Pseudovibrio sp. M1P-2-3: one gene and its partner. The protein of the gene in region 2 interacts with the protein of the main gene of each other region in a pairwise test. Links are inferred from orthologs where the notes say so. Each region holds a gene or a part of one and is shown on either strand. Other genes may lie near its edges. The genes, in order: gyrB and gyrA.

The links.
Region 1: the proteins of gyrA (region 2) and gyrB interact in binary tests that used the Escherichia coli proteins (3 or more experiments, as listed by UniProt). The link is inferred for Pseudovibrio sp. M1P-2-3 from one-to-one orthologs.

The regions. Positions count from the first base shown.
Region 1 is NZ_JARRCW010000001.1:169-10,986, reverse strand. Bases 3,505-6,552 are described here. They hold gyrB (DNA topoisomerase (ATP-hydrolyzing) subunit B), read right to left. Parts: upstream 6,232-6,552; coding sequence 3,778-6,231; downstream 3,505-3,777. Other genes in these bases: P6574_RS00020 (LysE family translocator), read right to left, coding at 6,372-6,552; P6574_RS00030 (GntR family transcriptional regulator), read left to right, coding at 3,505-3,712. Outside these bases: P6574_RS00040 (type I secretion system permease/ATPase), read right to left, coding at 1-1,117; P6574_RS00035 (TolC family protein), read right to left, coding at 1,171-2,532; more of P6574_RS00030, read left to right, coding at 2,939-3,504; more of P6574_RS00020, read right to left, coding at 6,553-6,992; DNA replication/repair protein RecF, read right to left, coding at 7,007-8,122; dnaN (DNA polymerase III subunit beta), read right to left, coding at 8,220-9,338. UniProt on the Escherichia coli protein: DNA gyrase negatively supercoils closed circular double-stranded DNA in an ATP-dependent manner to maintain chromosomes in an underwound state.
Region 2 is NZ_JARRCW010000001.1:1,778,938-1,789,906, reverse strand. What follows is about bases 1-3,199. They hold gyrA (DNA gyrase subunit A), read right to left. Parts: upstream 2,892-3,199; coding sequence 201-2,891; downstream 1-200. Other genes in these bases: coaD (pantetheine-phosphate adenylyltransferase), read right to left, coding at 1-53. In the rest of the region: P6574_RS08135 (MarC family protein), read left to right, coding at 3,223-3,861; UDP-glucose 4-epimerase GalE, read left to right, coding at 4,150-5,139; allantoinase PuuE, read right to left, coding at 5,234-6,145; P6574_RS08120 (DUF192 domain-containing protein), read right to left, coding at 6,262-6,714; P6574_RS08115 (cold-shock protein), read right to left, coding at 6,743-7,321; P6574_RS08110 (lactoylglutathione lyase), read left to right, coding at 7,735-8,175; P6574_RS08105 (single-stranded DNA-binding protein), read right to left, coding at 8,306-8,860; excinuclease ABC subunit UvrA, read left to right, coding at 9,223-10,969. UniProt on the Escherichia coli protein: A type II topoisomerase that negatively supercoils closed circular double-stranded (ds) DNA in an ATP-dependent manner to maintain chromosomes in an underwound state.

The DNA of each region.
Region 1 (10,818 bases), 1.8 Mb from region 2 along the record:
TTGCTAAAAAGTAGCCTTCGGCACGCAAGCTTTTCACTGTTTCCATTGCATTGACGCTCTCAACCAGAAGCCCATGCCGCTGCGCCGTATCTGTTTGAGCGCGTTCCAGATAACGGGAAACAATGGTTTGCAGGATAAATGAAGAGACAATCACCAAAACCACTGCGATTGCAGGAACAACAACCATCCAGCTACCTAGAAAATATATGACCAACAAAAAGAGGAATAAAAAGAAGACATCTACAATCAACGACAGGGTACTGGAGGTGAAAAACTCGCGAATATACTCATACTGGGAAACGTGGTTGGCAAAAACTCCGGTAGATTCGGGGCGCTCCTGCAGCCGGATATTCAAAACCTTCTCAAAAAGTGCCGTGGAAATATGGTGATCCAGCCGTCGCCCAACATAATCGATAAGTGAAGCCCGCGAGACTTTTAGCAGGAAGTCAAAGATAAACGCCAATGACAGGCCGATGGCCAAAACCCAAAGGCTGGCAATGGCCTCATTTGGCAAGACCCGATCATAGACATTCATCACAAACAGGGGAGAAGCCAATGCCAGAATATTGATAAAGCACGCAGCAAGGATCACCTGCACCATACTTTTCCAGTAGGCCATCAAAGGTTCCCAGAACCAGTCATCCTCCTTCTTCTGTTGTTTGCCTGCTGCTCCCTTAAGCCTTTTGTCCTGCGGGGCGGTAAATATAATAATCCAACCTCCATAATCAGCTTCCAAATCAGTTTCAGCTATGACGGTGGGTTCGCTTTCTCCGGGGATCTGGACATCAAATAGCCCTTCTGCCTCTCTTCCCAGAAGCACCACAGGCCCCAACTTCTTCAAGTAAATGATAAGAGGCAGGGTAAAGGGACCAAGCTTGGAGAGTTTCCCCGTTTTCACCGAAGCTTCCAGCTCGATCCGTTTGGCTGAGCGAACAATCAGCTCTGGCGTAAATTGTTCATGGTCGTGAGGAAGGCCGGCGGTGAGGACTGTGAGTGAGGTTGGGCGATTAAATTGGGTCGCAACCACTTGCAGGCATGAGACGAGAGGATCCGGATGGTCCTCGCTGATATCACCATGACGGAGGTGTAGATCTGTCCTTTGTGGAGGCCTTACCATAGTTAAATACTTCCCCAATATCTTGCGAGAACGGCATTAGCACTCCATTTAGTCTACTCTAAATTAACACCCAAAATATCAATGCGCCCACGATTGGGGTCCTTTCGGACAAGATCCTTAGGTTTAGGTAAAGGAGGAACTTTCGCCTCCACACGCGCGTAAGCTTCCGCTTGGGGTGGATAGGCCGTGCGAACGGCATTTAACAATCTTCCAGTAGCCGCAACGACCTGATAATCAGCAAAAACCGCAGAATAGTTCGCCGAGTGCACAAGCACATTGGTATTAAAGCGCGTATTTTGAGCGTCTAAAAGGTCAAGAAGTGAGCGAAGGCCGATTCTAAACTGTTCCCGATAGGACGTTACAACCTGATTGTTGGCCCGTGCCTGCTCTTTAAGCTTTCTTTCCAGAACCCGCTGTTGTGTGCGGGTTACCCAAGCTGACCGCACAGCTTCTTCCACTTCCCTGACACGTACATCACGAAGCATTTCTGCCTCACCAAGCCGGCGAATTTGTTCCTGTACATCCGCACTATCAATCCCGCCACGGTAGATATTCCAAGTCATTGTCAACCGAACTTGCAGATCCGTTGTGCGCTCATCATCGCCATCAATTTCCTCGCCGGTTCGCGCGCTGCCTTCAACGCCAAGCCTTGGGTAAAAAGGTGATTTCGCCGCCTTCAACTCCGCAGCAACGACATCAACTTCCGCTGCCGCAATTTGAATTTGCGGATTGTGTGTGCGTGCAAGAGCTACGGCCTGAGGTTGGGACGTTGGGATAAAGCTGCCAAGTGTCCCCAATGCAGATACTTTGTTCACCGGTTTGCCCACATACCTTTGCAGGCGTACCAGAGCAAGCGCCCTTCCTTCCTGAGCTTGAATCATGCGGCTTTCTGCGGCCAAAAGCCTCTCAATACCTTGCTCCAGATCAGCACTCGTCAAAGTTCCACTTTTGGTACCTTCGCGTATGTCCCCCAAAATATCTCGATGAAAATCGATGTTCTTTTGTGCCTCGACAATAATTGCCTCTTGTAAAAGAACTTCGATATATTCCCGTGTAACCTGTAGTCCAATAAACTCCGAACGCTCATAGACTCGGAAAGAGGCGCTATCCACGCGGGAGGCTTGCCGTTCAACTTCTGCCGCCCGTCCAAAGCCATCGAAAATGTCCTGACGGACAAAGACCGCAACATCTCTTGGAAACAGAGCGTGCCCATGCTCTCCCAACAATCTCCTTGAATCGTTATCTAGTCTGCGCACACCAACACCAGATTCAACATCAATACTGGGCAGATAAAGCCCTCGAGCTTGTCTGAGTTCAAACTCAGTCGCTTCCCGGTTTTCCTCGGAAGCGAGAATATCCGGTTCTGTGGCAATTGTTTCCTGAATTGCTTCGTGAAGCGTAAGAGCTTGCGCCATATAGAATCCAATATTGCAATAACTACCTATAGCAATAAGAATAAATACCAACAAAAATCTAGATGAATAGATAATATTCATTAGGTTAATATCCAGTCTACGTAGAATTCATATAAACACTAATTAGTATACTTACAAATACTACGCACTTACTCAACATATCAATACAATACATTAACCTAGTCAAATAGGTATCTTTAATATTTAGTAGTAGTTTAAAGAGAAACCCATTTAGAAAACTCTACGCAACAGTCAAAATTAACTATTGTTTTAAACAATGCAAATAACGGGATAGTTTTTAACAATTTCATATTAATTATAAGTATAGTTAATTAAACCTTCCCAAATCTACTTAAAGTAAGTATTCTGGTATGTTTAAAACTAACATAATATAACGGTTAACAAAATGCTCAGCAACACACCATGTTCAATAGACTATACGCGCCTGATAGGCGCAGATGTTGACTTGGAGCAGAAATTTGGCCTGAATCTGAAGAAACAGCCTAAACTCCGCAAAAGTGATACAGTTTATTTCAGCCTGAAGCGGCAAGTTGTCATGGGGGTCATTCCTCCCGGTCAAAGCTTGGGAGAGCAACAGCTTGCATTCGAATTTAATTGCGCCCAAGGAACCATTCGTGAAGCCCTTATTCGTCTAGAGCAAATCGGCTTTGTCATACGTCACGATTATAAGGGAACACAGGTCTCAGAGCTCATTTTGCCAGAAATCCGGCAAATGGTTGCCATTCGAAAACAATTGGAAATGATGGCCACAGGCGTCATTGCCTCCAGATTGAATGATGACGCATACGAGCTTCTTAAAAAAGTTATTGAAGTCATGCATGAAACAGCTCAGGAGGGCGACACCTACACTTGTAGTGACTATGACCGTTTTTTCCATAGGGTTCTTTTTGCAGCATCGGGCTACAATGGTCTTGCTCCAATTCTGGACCGCTGCAACCTGCATATTCATAGGTTCTCTTTTGGAACCCGTGAACGCCCCTTAGACCCCCAGGAGATCTTGGAATTACACAATGACCTTTTGGAAGTCTGCCGGAAAGGAAGTCCTGAACAGGCCTCCAAAGCAGCTTTTGATCACATTGAAGTTCTTATTGATAAATGGGACCCCGACCTTGGGAGACTAGCGCCCACAGAGCCACTTCAGCTAAACGAAAGCGCCTGATCCAATAAAAAATGCCCGAACAAGTATTCTTGTTCGGGCATTTTTAATAGGTTTCGTTATTTCGGCTATACGTCCAGATTTGCCACAGCCAGTGCGTTGGTCTGGATAAAGTCGCGGCGCGGTTCAACTTCATCGCCCATCAGTTTGGTAAAGATATCATCGGCAGCATCTGCCTCTTTTACCCTCACCTGAAGGAGAGAGCGAACATTCGGATCCAGTGTGGTTTCCCAAAGTTGCTCAGGGTTCATTTCCCCCAGACCTTTATAGCGCTGCATGGAAATTCCGCGCCGCCCTTGGGCATAAATAGCGTTCATAAGAGCTTGAGGTCCGCGAATTTCTGCAGATTTATCACGGCGGGAGAAGACACAAGCCTTCTTGAAGACTTCATTGAGGTAGTCAAAATGAGAGTTCAGGCGCCGCGCATCAGCAGAACCCAATAGCGCTGCATCAATAGTCGCCACTTCTTTCACGCCGCGCACAATACGGGTAAAGACCAGATCCCCATCTTCGGTTGCCTCGCCTTCCCAGCCCCGCTCGAATTCATCGGCAAGGATATCAAGACGGCGGGCGATATAAGCCGCTGCTTCTTTCGCCTTTTCCCGATCATGCAAGGTATCAGGGTTCAGAGCTCCGGCGATTGCCGCCTGTTCCACAACACCGCGGTCATAACGGGCGTGCAGACCATCCAGAATAGCTGTTACATCCCGCGCGCTTTCTGCCAACGTACGCAGATCCTCACCAGAACGCATTTCGCCATTGGCGAGCGTAAGCGTGGTTTCATCCAAACCACCCTTAATCAGGTACTCCTGCAGGGCTTGTTCGTCTTTCAAGTACTGCTCGGATTGGCCGCGCTTCACTTTGTAAAGCGGTGGCTGAGCAATATAAACGTAGCCGTTTTCAATCAGCTCCGGCATTTGGCGGAAGAAGAAGGTCAGCAACAGTGTACGAATGTGTGCACCATCCACATCCGCATCGGTCATGATGATGATTTTATGATACCGCAGCTTTTCCGCGTTAAACTCTTCGTTTCCGATCCCTGTTCCCAGAGCGGTAATCAAAGTTCCGATCTCCTGCGAAGAGATCATCTTGTCAAAGCGCGCACGCTCAACGTTCAAAATCTTACCACGCAGTGGCAGCACGGCTTGGTTGCCACGATCACGGCCCTGTTTGGCAGATCCACCCGCTGAATCACCCTCCACTATGAAGAGTTCGGCTTTGGAAGCATCACGCTCCTGACAATCCGCCAGTTTACCGGGCAGCGACGCCACGTCTAGCGCCCCTTTGCGGCGGGTCAATTCCCTCGCCTTACGGGCGGCTTCGCGGGCACTTGCCGCTTCGACAACTTTCGAGACAATGCTCTTGGCTGGAGCCGGATTTTCTTCCAGCCAAGAGGAAAGCGCTTCACTCACAAGGCTCTCAACAACCGGGCGCACCTCGGAAGAAACCAGCTTGTCTTTTGTCTGGGAAGAGAACTTTGGATCTGGAACCTTAACGGAAAGAACACAGCTCAAGCCTTCGCGGCAATCTTCACCTGTCGGGTTTACTTTCTCACGTTTCAGCAAGCCGGAGCTGTCGGCATAGCCGGTAATCTGGCGGGTCAACGCGGCTCTGAGGCCAGCCAAGTGTGTACCACCATCACGCTGCGGGATGTTGTTGGTGAAGCAAAGAACCTGCTCGTGGTAGCTGCTGTTCCACCACATGGCCACTTCAACAGTAATACCGTCTTTTTCGGCGATCATGGTGACCGGATTTTCAATCAACGGATGCTTGGCCCGGTCAAGGTAGCGCACAAACGCTTCCAGACCGCCCTCATAGTAAAGCTCTTCCGTCTTTGGCTCCACACCGCGGTTGTCGGTCAAAATGATACGGGCACCAGAGTTGAGGAACGCAAGTTCACGCAGTCGGTGCTCAAGGGTGTCATAGTCGAAATCGGTTTTTGTGAAGGTCTCGGGAGACGGCATGAAAGTCACTTCCGTACCCGATTTACCCGGCGCATCCCCAACCGCTTTAAGTGGCGCTTCAGCTTCACCGTGGCGGAAACGGATGAAGTGCTCTTTATCGGAGCGGAAAATACGCAGGTCCAGCGTGGTGGAGAGCGCGTTCACCACAGACACACCCACACCGTGCAAACCACCAGAAACCTTATAGGAGTTACTGTCGAACTTACCACCCGCATGCAGCTGGGTCATGATAACCTCTGCCGCAGAGATGCCCTCTTCGGGGTGCAGGTCAACAGGAATACCGCGGCCATTATCGGTCACAGTCACCGAACCTTCGGCGTTCAAGGTCACTGTCACATGATCTGCATGACCGGCAAGGGCTTCATCGATGGCGTTATCAACCACCTCGTAGACCATGTGATGCAGGCCGGAACCGTCATCCGTATCACCAATATACATGCCCGGACGTTTGCGAACAGCATCGAGGCCCTTCAACACCTTGATGGAGTCAGCGCCATATTCGCCTGCGCCATTCGTCTGTTCAGGTATGCTCGTTTCAGGGGTTGATGTATCGCTCATCCGAATCACTTTATTTAGGTTTAAAGACCAATAGGTAAGTTATAAATATTAAATGGCAAGGCGCAACCAACCAGAGGGTTCAGACCGCTTTTAAGCCTAGAGAAACATTGGATAAACTTGAATGTCTGCCGTGAGCTGGGCTAGCGCGTCACAATGGTTCCCGCAACGCCCATCATCACCACACCAGCGCCTTTATTCACCCGCTTCATAACCTTGGGGGAAGTAATCAGCCTACGGGCTCGCAGCCCCATTAAAACGTAGGAAGAAAACACCAGAATCAGCACGCTCCACACGATGGCGAGCAGCTCTACATACCCCACCCACGAGATCTGTTCTAACGGTACAATATTGGGAAGAAGGGCCACATAAAACACAACAACTTTTGGATTGCCCAAAGTGAGCAGGAGACCAGACACATAAGAGGCCCAAGAAGACATTGCCTTGTCCTGCATTTCTCCGCCTGCATTGAGCACAACAGCTTCGGAGTTCCACATTTTCCAGGCAATATAAACCAGATAGGCAGCGCCCAGATACTTCATCAAAGTGAACGCAAAGGCCATAGAAGAGATCAGCGCCGCCAAGCCCAGTACCGCACAAGATAACCAAAGCATATCGCCGGTTATCATGCCCAGACAAAAACCCAGTGCACCACGCTTGCCAGAGCCTAAAACCCTCACAACAAGAGCCGTTATACCCGGTCCCGGCGTCAAAGCGGCCATAAGCAGGGTTGCGGCGAAAAACAGGAGGGCAGACAAATCCATAGTACGATCCCAGTTTACATCTGTTTTAGTGAGACACAGGCATCGCTCACTTCAAATATTTGCGCATCCGGCGGCAGCGCATTAAACAACATAGCGTCGGTACCTGTCATAAAGACTTGCCCGCCCATAACATTCAACCGGGAGAACAGGGCTTCCCGCCGGTTCGGGTCAAGGTGTGCTGCCACTTCATCCAGCAAAAGCACAGGAGAGAGGCCAGACACAGCCTTCGTCAAATCCGCATGTGCCAGAATGAGGCCGATCAAGAGCGCCTTTTGCTCTCCAGTGGAGGCAATGGCAGCAGGTAGCCCTTTATCAGCATGTACCACATCCAGATCGGAGCGGTGAGGCCCGTCCAGCGTGCGGCCCGAAGCTTTGTCCCGCATTCGGCCACTCTTTAAGAGATCCTTAAAGCAGTCCTCACAGTCAGACGCTGCCATCGCGTCAGTGAGGTCCTCAAAGCTGCCCTGCAGGCCAATCTCGGCTTGAGGGAAAGGCAGGCCCAAACTTACTTGCTCGCCAATCTTATGCGCAAGAAGGCTGACTGTCTCCCGCCGCGCCAGAGAAACAGCGGTTCCCAGCTCTGCCACCTGCGCTTCAATTGCATCCAGAAAGTAGCTATCACCACCATCTTGCAATAGGCGATTGCGTTGACGCAAAGCCCGCTCGAAATTGGAGACCATACGCCCATGGGAAGGATGGAGAGAAAGCACAAGACGATCCAGAAACTTGCGCCTGTCCCCTGCAGATCCTGTAAACAGGCTGTCCATACTGGGAATGAGCCAGATAATGCGCAGGTACTCCAGCAAACTCTCGGAACTTCGCATATCCTCCCCTTCAATGCGAAGTTTTCGGGAAGGCTCTGAGGCTGAATAGCCCGTTCCCATGCGGGTATCTCCATACTCACCGCTGAGTAACGCGCTGACGGCCCAGCTTCCCGCACCATCTGCCCGCGCCATATCCGCAAGATTGGCACGGCGAATACCGCGGCCAACGGTAAGCAGGGAAATTGCTTCGAGAATATTGGTTTTTCCGGCCCCGTTACTGCCGGTAAACGCCACCATATTGCTGTTTAGGGAAACCGATGCGGACTTGTAATTTCTAAAATCTGTCAGAGAAATGCTCGTGAGCATGGCAAAGCTCATTGCTGTTTTTTAAATTATCCGACAGCCGAAGGTATCTCGCACCATCAAGCAGGAAAATGCGGGCCGCATCCGGCCCGCACGAAATTTAAACGCGCATTGGCATCAATACATAAAGAGCATCGGTTTCACCGCTTTCCTGAACAAGGGTCGGTGAACCGGAATCAGCTAAGCGGAACAAAGCGCCATCAGATTCCAGCTGCGCAGCAATATCAAGCAGGTACTTGGAGTTAAAGCCGATTTCCATATCATCAGAATCGTACTCAACCGCCAGCTCTTCCGTTGCAGTACCCGAATCCGGGTTCGTCACGGTCAACACAAGCTTGCCTTCGGAAAGTGACAGTTTCACAGCGCGGCCACGCTCGGAAGCAATGGTTGACACACGGTCAACGGCTGCCTTGAAAACGTCGCGGTCCACCAGAAGTTCCTTATCGTTATTCTTAGGAATAACGCGGTCATAATCTGGGAAGCTGCCATCAATGAGCTTGGAGGTAAGCACCACAGAACCAATGGTAAAGCGGATTTTCGTCTCCGAAATTTCCACCTGGACTTCAGCTTCCGGATCTTCAAAGAGCTTCTGGATTTCACCAACAGTCTTGCGCGGTACAATAATACCCGGCATGCCCTGTGCCCCTTCAGGGGACGGCATTTCGGCCTGCGCCAAGCGGTGTCCATCGGTTGCAACAGCGCGGAACTGAAGACCCTCACCATTTTCAATGGTATGCATATAAATACCATTCAGGTAATAGCGCGTCTCTTCTGTCGAAATTGCAAACTGAGTGCAATCGGTCAGCCTGCGGATGTTGCCCGCAGTTGTCTTGAAGCTGTTGGAGAACTCACCGGCAGTGAGGTCAGGGAAGTCCGTAACCGGCAGAATCTGAAGCGAAAACTTGGAACGACCCGCACGAATTTCCATCGTGCTGTTATCCTCGGAAGTTTCCAGAACAACCTGCGAGCCCTCCGGCAATTTACGGGTAATCTCGTAAATCATATGGGCAGGAACAGTGGTTGCCCCCGGTGTCTCAACAACAGCTGAAATTGTTTCGGTGACTTCAAGATCCAAATCAGTCGCCTTAAGCTTCAGGTCGCCACCTTCTGCTTGCAGCATGACGTTTGAGAGGATCGGAATCGTGTTTCGTCGTTCAACAACACGGTGTACGTGCGCTAATGACTTCAGGAGCTCGGTCCGCTCAAGTGTCGCCTTCATGCGATCCGTCCGTTCTTCTGGGCAGCTGAAACAGCTGCAAATCTTCTTTTCCTCAAAAGGAGGGGTAAAGAAACTGCCCTGAGAGAGACAAAAAAGCAAGAGGGCGCTCCTAAGAGCGCCCCGATAATCACTGAAATATACATGTAAGCCGGGTAAACTGCTCGAAACGAACCTGTATTTAGGCGTCCAGCATGCGCTTGAGCAGTTCCAGCTCCTGCGCCAACCCGTTATCTGCCTTTTGCAGCTCCTCGATTTTACGAACAGCGTGCAGCACTGTGGTGTGGTCACGATTTCCGAAACGACGACCGATTTCCGGCAGTGAACGCGGGGTCATCATCTTGGCCAGATACATGGCAATCTGACGCGGACGAACGATTGTCCGTGTACGGCGCGCTGACAGTAAGTCGGCTTTGGAAACGTTGTAGTGCTTGGAAACAACCCGCTGAATGTCTTCAATCTTCACACGGCGCGGCTCAGCTGTTCTGATGAGGTCACGAAGCGTGATCTCAGCCATATCCAGTGTTACCGGTGAGTTTGTCAGCTGGTTATGGGCAACAAGACGGTTCAACGCCCCTTCCAGGTCGCGGCCTGAGGATGTGACGTTACGAGCCACATAGTCCAGCACAGAATCAGGCACGGCAAAGTTTGGATAGTTGCGCTGCTGGTTGCGCATACGATCTTCAATAATCGCTCTGCGCAAGCCAAAGTCCGGCTCGGAAATGTTTACCACGAGGCCGCCAGCAAGACGGGAGCGTACGCGGTCATCAAGGCTTTCCAGATCAGCTGGTGCCCGGTCCGCTGCCACAACAACCTGGCGCGCACCATCAATAAGGGCGTTCAAGGTGTGACAGAATTCCTGCTGGATCTGCTTCCCATGAAGAAACTGCATATCATCAATCAGCAGAAGGTCGATTGAACGCAAGGTTTCCTTGAAGTTCATTGCAGACTGCGCCTGAAGTGCAGCCACAAAGCGATACATGAAATGCTCGGCTGTCAGGTACAACACGCGTCGTCCTGCATTGCGTGCCTGATTTGCAATCGCCTGCATCAAGTGGGTTTTACCCAGACCAACCGATGCATGAAGGTAAAGCGGATTAAAGGTAACTGCGCCGCCACTTGCCACCTGACGAGCTGCCGCAAGCGCAAGTACGTTGGATTCGCCCTCAACAAAGGTTTCGAAGTTGTATTTAGGGTCGAGAACAGCCCCTTCAAGAACGTCTTTGCCTGCAGCTTCCGCGCGGCCAATCGAGCGGTTCCCCATCATCGAAACAGGGGAAGAAGCCCGCATTCCAATTGGATCATTCACCTGAATCGGGCGTGAATCCGACGCTTTACCGTTCATCGTTGGAGACGGTGCAGCCTTGGCCACAGGTGGCCGGGCACGAATCGCACCACGAACCGTTAACTCAATCCGATGGATTTCTTCACATTCATTTTGCCACAACCCCATCAAGCGGTCGCGGTAGTGGGATTGAATCCA
Region 2 (10,969 bases):
TGCCCGTTTGTAATAGGGTCAAATGAGCCAGCATAGATTGCAGTACGTTTCATCAAAGATCCTCACAGCGTATTGACCAATTACTTTTAAAGGAGAAGGTTTCGTCTTTCCTTTAATCAATTGAGGCAGAGCATAGCTCGCCCCCTATAAAAAATGCCAGTCTCTCAAGACTGGCATTTCTTTTAAATCATCGGCAAACGTTAGCTTTCGCTCTCGTCATTTCCCTCAGCACCTTCAGGAGCTTCACCGTTTTCATCAACCGCGATCTCGTCTTCAGCCTCATCCTCAGGGTCACTAATGCGCTCAACACCGACAACCTTCTCGTCTTCTGCCGTTTTGAACACAATCACGCCTTGAGTAGAGCGGCCCGCCACACGGATGCCAGTCACAGGACAACGGATCAGTTTACCGCCGTCTGTCACCAGCATGATCTGGTCAGTTTCTTCACACTGGAACGAGGCAACCAATTGGCCGTTACGGTTGTTCACCGCCATTGCGGTGATACCCTTACCGCCACGGCCGGTAGTGCGGTATTCAAAGGATGACGTCCGCTTCCCGTAACCGTTTTCGGAAACCGTCAAAATAGTCTGCTCTGCGGCGCTCATTTCAATATAGCGCTGTTCAAAGTCTCCAACAGATTCCAGATCGCCGTTTTCCGTCACCTCATCAGCTTCACCGCGCATCAAGCGGGACTGCTTAATATAGGCGGTACGCTCATCCGCAGTACAATCGAAGTGGCTCAGGATAGACATGGAAATCACGCTATCTCCTTCCGCCAGATTAATACCGCGCACACCAACAGAATTGCGGCCTGAGAAGACACGAACGTCGGTGGTTTGGAAGCGGATACACTGACCGTGCTGAGATGTCAGCAAGACATCGTCATCCTCGGTACAGGTCATCACGTTCACGATGCCATCGCCTTCTTCAAGCTTCATGGCGATTTTACCGTTCTTGTTGATTTGGGCAAAATCGGAAAGCTTATTCCGGCGCACGGTTCCCCGTGTTGTGGCAAACATCACGTCCAGATCTGCCCAAGTTTCCTCATCCTCAGGAAGTGGCAGGATACTGGTGATTTGTTCACCCGGCTCCAGCGGCAGCATATTAATCAAGGCCTTACCACGCGCTTGCGGGCTAGACAGTGGCAAACGCCACACCTTCATTTTATAGGCGATACCACGAGAGGAGAAGAACAGAACCGGCGTATGGGTGTTGGCCACGATCAAGCGAGTAACGAAATCCTCGTCCTTCGTTTGCATGCCAGAGCGGCCCTTACCACCACGGCGCTGCGCCCGATAAGTGTCCAGCGGCACGCGCTTGATGTAACCGGTGTGAGAGAATGTGACGACCATGTCTTCACGCTGAATCAGGTCTTCATCATCCAGATCTCCGCCGCCTTCGGTGATTTCCGTACGGCGCGGTGTGGCAAATTCGGACTTTACGCCTTCAAGTTCTTCACGAACGATCTGAAGCACACGCTCACGCGAACGCAGGATATCAAGGTATTCGTTGATTTCCTTGGAAAGCTTGTCCAGTTCTTCTGCAATCTCTTCCGCACCCATCGCGGTCAAACGCTGCAGACGTAATTCCAGAATTGCACGGGCCTGCTCTTCAGAGAGCTTGAAGGTACCATCGTCCTGAACTGCGTAACGCGGATCATCAATGAGCTGCAAAAGAGGCAGAATATCGTCTGCAGGCCAGTTACGCTCCATCAAGCGCGCGCGGGCTGTTGCAGGGTCCGGAGCAGAGCGGATAAGGTGGATAACCTCATCGATATTGGCGACAGCAACAGCCAGACCAACCAGAACGTGGGCACGGTCACGCGCCTTATTCAGCAAGAACTTGGTGCGGCGGTTTACGACTTCCTCACGGAAGGCAATAAACGCACGCAGCATGTCCATAAGCTGCATCTGTTCAGGACGCCCACCATTGAGCGCAACAATGTTTGCCCCGAAGGACTGTTGCAACTGGGAGAAGCGGTAGAGCTGGTTCAGGATTACATCCGGAACACTGTCCCTTTTCAACTCAATAACAACGCGCATACCACGGCGATCAGATTCGTCGCGGATATCGGAAATGCCTTCAATTCTCTTTTCACGTACCAGCTCCGCAATCTTCTCGATCATGGAAGCCTTGTTTACCTGATAAGGAATTTCAGTGATGATAAGGGCTTCACGGCCAGCGCGGATTTCTTCAACATCCACCTTACCGCGCATGACAACAGAACCGCGCCCACTTTCATAGGCACTCTTAATTCCTGCGCGGCCAAGAATAAGCCCCCCCGTGGGGAAATCAGGACCGGGAATAATCTCCATCATTTCTGGAAGACTAATCTCCGGGCGCTCGATCATCGCGATCGTACCGTCAATCACTTCCCCCAGATTATGCGGCGGAATATTAGTGGCCATGCCAACAGCAATACCGCCAGCACCATTGACCAGAAGGTTTGGATACTTTGCAGGTAAAACAATAGGCTCACTCTCGGAGCCATCATAGTTTTCCTGAAAGTCCACCGTATCCTTGTCGATGTCGGAAAGTTGCGTATGAGCTACTTTTTCCAAACGACACTCGGTGTAACGCATTGCCGCTGCCGGATCACCGTCAACAGAACCGAAGTTCCCCTGCCCGTCCACCAGTGGAAGGCGCATGGAGAAATCCTGTGCCATACGCACAAGCGCATCATAAATCGCGCTGTCACCATGCGGGTGGTATTTACCCATCACATCGCCGACAACGCGTGCAGACTTACGATAGGGTTTGTTCCATTCATACCCATTCTCGTGCATGGAATACAAAATGCGACGATGAACAGGTTTCAATCCGTCTCGAACGTCGGGCAACGCACGGCTCACGATCACGCTCATGGCGTAATCAAGGTAGCTGCGCTTCATCTCATCGGTTATGGAAACTGGACGGATGTCACTTGGGAGCCCACCGTTTGGTGCGCCTGTATCCTGATCTGTCAAGAACTTATTCTCGTTAATCTCGTTTATAATTCAAACCGTTATATACGATTCAAAGGGGAACTCCAAATTCTGCGGGGCCGCTATGCCCTTAAAATCACAATGACTTTTTATTGGAGCGGTTTATCCACTCCTTTATACAGGTAAAATGGGAATAGACGGGCAAATACCAAGCGCTTTTTTTCACTAGACTTGTGTGGGAAAAGCCGTTCTGATAGCCCCCATTTAACGAACAATATAATTAGAACGGAACACCATAATGCTGACCGAATTCGTGGCGAACGCTTTTGCCATGCTCTTTGTCACTATTGACCCAATAGGGCTTGCTCCGCTGTATCTGGCAATTACTGCGGGGGCTTCAGCTGCTCAAAAGCGCTCTATTGCCATAAAGTCTGTTGGCCTTTCAGCCTTCCTACTTATCGTTTTCATCTTTGCAGGAAGCTCGGTTCTCAGCGTTATGGGCATTTCCCAGCCAGCCTTCCGTGTCGCCGGTGGCCTGCTGTTGTTCATTATTGCCGTTGAGATGGTTTTTGAACTACGTCAAAAACGAAAAGCAGAAAGCGCCGAGAAGGTTGCAGACACACATGACCTGTCTCATGTGGCGGTCTTCCCCCTTGCCATTCCGCTTATTTCTGGCCCGGCTTCCATCAGTGCGGTTATTTTGCTGGAACAACAGGCCGATGGAATGACGGGCCTGCTTGCATTGGTCGCAGTTTTGTTCCTCGTTCTTTTGTCAGTGTTTGTTATGTTCCTTGCCGCATCCAAGCTGGAACGCATTCTGGGCCCTACAGCGCAAATGATCATCACCCGCCTGTTTGGTGTTCTTCTGGCCGCTCTGTCCGTCCAGTTTGTCGCCGACGGTATTTTCCAGCTGATCGAGATGCAACCCGCCAGTTAATCTGGTCTGATGGCGAACAATTAAATTGAGGAAGGGGCGGTTTTCGCCCCTTTTCTTTTGTCCATCCCAAATCCAGAATATATCAGCTTTTAAACGAGGACTTGGAGCGGATATGGCCAAAAGCCTTAACACTCGTTGAAAAACCAATTTTCAGGATAGTATCCGCTTCAAAAGCTGAGCATTCTCTAGCACAGCGTGTACCCATCCACACTTCGCCTTGCACAGTTCGCTTGTGACTAGGTAAATGGGTAAAACGAGCAAATAAGATAATCCAAGAGAGATATAACAATGGCCATATTGGTTACAGGTGGTGCAGGGTATATAGGCAGCCATATGAGCTGGCTTCTGGCAGATGCGGGCGAAAACCTCATCGTTCTGGACGATTTCAGCACCGGCTTTGAGTGGGCTCTGCCTTCGCAAGCAAAAATCTATACGGGTGATGTGGGAGACATTCCTCTTCTAAACCAAATTTTCACTGAAAATACAGTTGAAGCTGTGATCCACTTCGCCGGCTCCATCATCGTGCCCGAATCCGTATCGGACCCGTTGAAGTACTACAACAACAACACAGCCAAATCCCGCAATCTCATCGAAGCCTGCGTTTCCAATGGCATTGACAAGTTTATCTTCTCTTCCACCGCCGCCGTGTATGGCGACCCGGAGATAGTTCCGGTTGACGAAGATGCGCCACTCGCTCCGCTGTCTCCCTATGGCACATCCAAGCTCATGACAGAGCTAATGCTCAGGGATGTCTCACTGGCCCACGATTTCCGATATACAGCCCTGCGCTATTTCAACGTGGCGGGTGCTGATCCCAAAGGGCGCACGGGTCAGTCTACGAAAAATGCAACTCACCTCATCAAAGTTGCCTGCGAAGCCTCACTGGGCAAACGCGATCATTTAGGCGTTTTCGGAACCGACTTTGACACGCCCGATGGCACAGGTGTGCGCGACTATATCCACGTGAGCGATCTGGCCAGCGCCCATTACCTCGCCTTGAAGCGCCTTCGCGATGGCGGCAAAAGCATTGTCATGAATTGCGGTTACGGGGATGGTTATTCAGTCCGTCAGGTGATTGATGCCGTAAAGTCGGTTTCCAAAGTTGACTTCACTGTTCAAGAAAAACCCCGCCGCGCCGGTGACTCTCCAAAAGTTGTTGCCAAAAACACCAAGATCCTGAGTGAGCTGAACTGGGAGCCCAAGCACGATGACCTGCACCAGATCGTCGAACACGCCCTGAATTGGGAAAGGAAGCTTTCGCTTCGTAACTCCATTTAGAGCGCCTAAACGCCCTCTCAAAGCCCCTTTGAAAGCAGTGAGCTGATTCAATAGAACGTCTCGCTGCTTTAGGCATCGCCCAGCGTTATTTTGTTTAATCAGGCGCGTGGTGCTGGTGCCAATGTCTGGCAATGTCGACACGTCGCGCAATCCAGACATCCTCATGGGACTGCGCATAGTCCAGAAAACGCTGCAATGCCGCTGTTCTGCCCGGTCTGCCGGTTAAACGGCAATGAAGCCCGACAGACAGCATTTTGGCACGCCCCTCACAACCTTCCGCATAGAGCACATCAAAACTATCTTTCAGGTATGTGAAAAATTGGTCACCAGAATTAAAGCCCTGCGCTGTTACAAAGCGCATATCGTTGCTGTCCAGCGTATATGGAATGACGAGATGTGGCTTTTGAGCCCCCTCCACCCAATAGGGTAGATCATCTGCATAGCTATCAGAATCATATAGGAAACCACCTTCCTCCATAATAAGGTCACGGGTGTTTTCCGAAGTGCGCCCCAAATACCATCCGGTCGGTCGCTCCCCGGTGATCTCCTTATGCAAACGGATTGCCTCAGTAAGGTGATACCGCTCTTCGGTAACTGCAAAGTCTTTGTACTCAATCCACTTGTACCCGTGGGAAGCAATTTCCCATCCCGCCTCTTTCATAGCCGCAACAACTTCTGGATTTTTTTGCAATGCCGTCGTCACTCCAAAAACAGTGGGACACAGCTGCCGTTTGGTAAACACATGCCACAGACGCCAGAACCCGGCACGTGAGCCATACTCGTAGATGGACTCCATGTTCATATGCCTTTTATTGGGCCACGGCTCCGCTCCAATAAGTTCAGAGAGATACGCTTCAGAGGCAGGGTCCCCGTGAAGGATATTATTCTCCCCGCCCTCTTCGTAGTTTATGACAAATTGCAGAGCAATTTTTGCATCATTCGGCCATTTTGGATCGGGCGTCGCCCGCCCATACCCCTTTAGATCACGTGGATAATTTACTAGCATGAGGGACCTCTCAAACCTGAGGGAGCAGAACTTGGATCAAACCGTAAAAAGCAATTCAGGGCAAGCCTGCGCACTCCCCACAAACTCTTGGCTTAAATGGAATTGGCCCATTACCTTTAGAAATTAAAGATAACCTGATCTCCCACGCCAATACCTCGAAGTTGACTGGTCCCGGCAATCACTTCAAGAACATAAAGCGCATCTCCGTTGGAAAGAATGGGTCGCTCTGAATAGGGAATGGTATCACGAGCGATAGAGACAATCCTCTTTTGCTTATTGATAAAAAGGATATCTAAAGACGTGGGCGTATTTTTCATCCAGAAAATTCGTTCCCTGGAATTGGGGAATACGAAAAGCATACCCTGATCAGCGGGAATATGCTCCCTAAACATCAGCCCCTGTGTGCGGGCCTCAGGTGTCGCGGCAACTTCCACAAGAAAGGCAATGGTGCCTTGTGCCGTCTCAATTTCAAGTTTCTCAAGTTCAGGGGTCTTCTCAGCGCGTGTGGGAACACAAACAAAAGCCAGACACAAAACCAACAGGGACTTCACGATTATCTTCATAGCCATTTTTTTGGCACACAGCAGAAGCCCGCTCTTAATGGGATGCAGGAATATGGCTCCCGCTCCCAATCGGTTTGACTTCCGCAGCCATTTTTCCTTTTGGCCCCTTCCCAAAGCGAACAAGTACTTTTTGCTTGGGGCGAAGCTCTGTTATTCCATAGCGGCGTAAGGTTTCCATATGGATAAAGATATCCTCATCTTCCCCGTCCAAAACGAGAAAACCGAATCCCTTAACGCGGTTGAACCATTTAACCTCGGCCTCAACAAAATCTCCCTCAGGGATAACTTGAACATGCGTTCGCGAGGGAGGAAGCTGAGAGGGGTGTGTAGCGGTAGTTTCGTCCATAGAGAGTATGCGCATGGCCTGCAAGCCGCGAGGCCGGTTTAAAACTTCGCAAACAACACGTGCACCTTCATAGGCTGTCTGAAATCCATCCCGCCTTAAACAGGTCACATGAAGCAGAACATCCGACATTCCGTTTTCTGGCTCGATAAAACCGAATCCCTTTCCAATATCAAACCATTTAATAGTGCCAGCAACCTCAAGAACATCTACGGATACTTCATCCGTCGGCACATCGATAGAATCCAGCCCAGGTGTTGTTTTGACCATAGGATAAGCCTCACATACTCTCGCCGCATCAAGTCTCGACCAAAGGCGATTTACGCCGCACACCTCTGGTTGATTCCAGTTAAAAAAGGATAGCATCGGCTAGGTTGGGCTACAGGGTAAAATTAGAAAAAACTTAAGTCATCCCCGACTCATTTTTACGATTACCCTCTATTAAATATCTATATCCAGTATGTATCATGTAAATCATACAACTAAATACGGTAATCGAACCAATATCTTTTAACTGGGTGCAATCAGTGGGCTTCAATTTATTGGCTTCCCAGTACATCTGCATGCAACATATACGGATATTATCTTTTGGCAGGTGACGATGCACCTCTTCACGTGACACCAACAGGTCGCAACTCCCCCCCCAACAGGGGGCCATTTAAATAGGCATGAGGAAAATTAATATGCGCTTTTTACATACGATGGTCCGTGTAAAGGATCTGGAGGATTCTTTGGATTTTTACTGCAACAAACTCGGACTGTATGAAGTGCGCCGCGTTGAACACGAAGCGGGACGGTTTACGCTGGTCTTCCTTGCAGCACCCGGTGACGACATGCCAGCCAACGAAATGCCTGCCCCCGCTCTTGAGCTCACATATAACTGGGACAGCGAGGACTATCATGGAGGCCGCAACTTCGGGCATCTGGCCTATGAGGTAGACGATATCTACAAAGTCTGCAGTGATTTGCAGTCAAAAGGCGTGATCATCAACCGTCCGCCTCGTTGTGGGCGTATGGCTTTTATCAAATCACCAGACGGAATTTCCATCGAACTGCTTCAAAAAGGCAATGCTTTGCCCAAACAGGAGCCATGGACTTCCATGGAAAATCAAGGGACCTGGTAAGCGTTGGCGTATTAACCTGCCTCCCAACGGGCAAGCACATATAAAGACAAGAAAAAGCACTGCCCTTTACAAAAGGGCAGTGCTCTCAATCCGATACATCAAACCGGAATTCACACTAAAAAGATACTCTCTAGAACGGAATTTCGTCGTCCATGCCGCCGCCGAAGCCGCCGCCACTTGGAGCACCGCCACCGCCTTGGTTACCGCCGCCAAAGTTGCCACCGCCGCCTTGACTACCGCCGCCAAAGCCGCCGGAAGACTGACCACCGCCGAAGTCGCCACCAGACTGGCCACCGCCAAAGCCGCCGCCACCGCCAGCAGTGCCGCCTTCACTACGGCCATCCAGCATGGTCAAAGTGGAGTTGAAGCCCTGTAAGACGATCTCTGTTGAGTACTTGTCCTGACCGGACTGGTCTTGCCACTTACGTGTTTGAAGCTGCCCTTCCAGATAGACCTTGGAGCCTTTGCGCAGGTATTGCTCGGCAACCTTTGCAATCCCTTCGTTGAACACAACAACACGGTGCCATTCCGTCCGCTCACGGCGTTCACCTGAGTTACGGTCTCTCCAGCTCTCTGAAGTTGCAATACGCAGATTCACGATCGGACGGCCGTCCTGTGTTCTGCGAACTTCGGGGTCGGCGCCCAAATTACCGACTAATATTACCTTATTGACGCTACCCGCCATCGTGAACTCCTAGGAAGTGAGAAGGCCGCCTCTCGACGTCTTCTTTAAAAAACTAAAGGCAACCTAAACATTGTGGAGCATACAGGCAAATCACCGTCCGCTTTGAGCAAATCTTGTCCACATAAGAGAGTGGGTCGCACGAGTTCCACCCTACAATGTTCTTTTTTTGTTCTCAATACATCTTTTCCGATACCCTGAGAACTTCCGGACTTGCAAATCCATTTATTTACGCTTGCAATGCGGAACATGTTCCATATATGTTCCAGATGGTTTTAGACTCACATAGCATTCACAGCCTGCCCCTTTCCCGTAAAGTGGCTTACGCCTGTGTTGAATGACTGCCTCAATCAAGGAAATTCCGGATGACCAAGGCATCTGATGCCCCCAATCTCCAAAGCTCTGCGCCCCGTGAAACTTTGAAGACGATCTCGGTACGCGGCGCACGCGAACATAATTTGAAGAATGTCGATGTGGACTTGCCAAGAGACCAGCTCATCGTCATCACTGGACTGTCCGGATCAGGCAAATCCTCACTGGCTTTTGATACGATTTATGCCGAGGGGCAGCGCCGCTACGTGGAAAGCCTGAGCGCTTACGCCCGCCAATTCCTTGAAATGATGCAGAAGCCAGATGTAGACCAGATCGACGGCCTGTCTCCGGCCATTTCTATTGAACAGAAAACCACATCAAAAAACCCGCGCTCTACTGTTGGTACGGTGACCGAGATCTACGACTATATGCGCCTGTTGTTTGCCCGTGTGGGAATTCCCTACTCGCCTGCAACAGGTCTTCCCATCGAAAGCCAGACTGTCAGCCAGATGGTTGACCGCCTGCTGGATCTGGAAGAAGGCACCCGGCTCTACCTGCTTGCCCCTATTGTGCGCGGGCGCAAGGGAGAATACCGTAAAGAGCTGGCCGAGCTTATGAAAAAGGGGTTCCAGCGCGTCAAGATTGATGGAACCTTCTATGAAATCGCAGATGCGCCTGTCCTCGACAAAAAATTCAAGCACGATATTGATGTGGTTGTTGACCGTATCGTTATTCGTTCGGACATTGCGGGCCGCCTTGCAGATTCTCTCGAAACCGCCCTGCAACTGGCTGAGGGAATTGCCGTTGCAGAATATGCCGATTTAAAAGAGGGCGCAGATACTCCTGAAAAAATAACATTTTCGGAAAAGTTTGCCTGCCCGGTCTCCGGTTTCACTATTGCGGAAGTGGAACCGCGCCTGTTCTCGTTCAACAACCCTTTCGGTGCCTGCCCCACATGTGATGGCCTTGGCACCAAACTGGCTTTTGAACCGGACCTTGTAGTTCCGGACCAAACCCTCACCCTGCGCGGCGGTGCCGTTGTACCGTGGGCAAAAACCGGTTCAACCTCGCCCTATTACAATCAAACTCTGGAAGCGCTGGCCAACCACTATGACGTGTCCATGACTATGCCATGGCGCGATCTTCCCGAAAAATTCAAGAAAGCCCTTCTGTTTGGAACGGGCCGCACAAAAGTCCAGTTTGAATACAATGACGGAAACCGCTCTTATAAAACCGAGAAAACTTTTGAAGGGGTTATCGGCAATATCGAGCGACGCTGGCGCGAGACCGATTCGCAGTGGGTGCGCGATGAACTTTCAAGGTTCCAGTCAGACCACGCCTGTGAAGCCTGTTCAGGATACAGGCTGAAACCGGAGGCTCTTGCCGTTAAAATCGACGGCCAGCACATTGGCGAGATAACCACCCTTTCCATTCGGCAGGCTTTGGAGTGGTTCAGCACCATCGAGACAGACCTTTCTGAAAAGCAGAAGGAAATTGCCTACCGCATCCTCAAGGAAATTCGCGAGCGCCTGAAGTTCCTCAACGATGTGGGGCTTGAATACCTGTCCATGTCCCGCTCCTCCGGAACCCTTTCCGGTGGTGAAAGCCAGCGTATCCGCCTTGCCTCACAAATCGGTTCGGGCCTGACAGGCGTTCTTTACGTACTGGACGAGCCCTCCATCGGCCTTCACCAACGGGACAATGAGCGTCTGCTTGAAACCCTCAAACACCTGCGCGACCTTGGAAACACCGTGATTGTGGTGGAGCATGACGAAGATGCCATTCTGGCAGCTGACTATG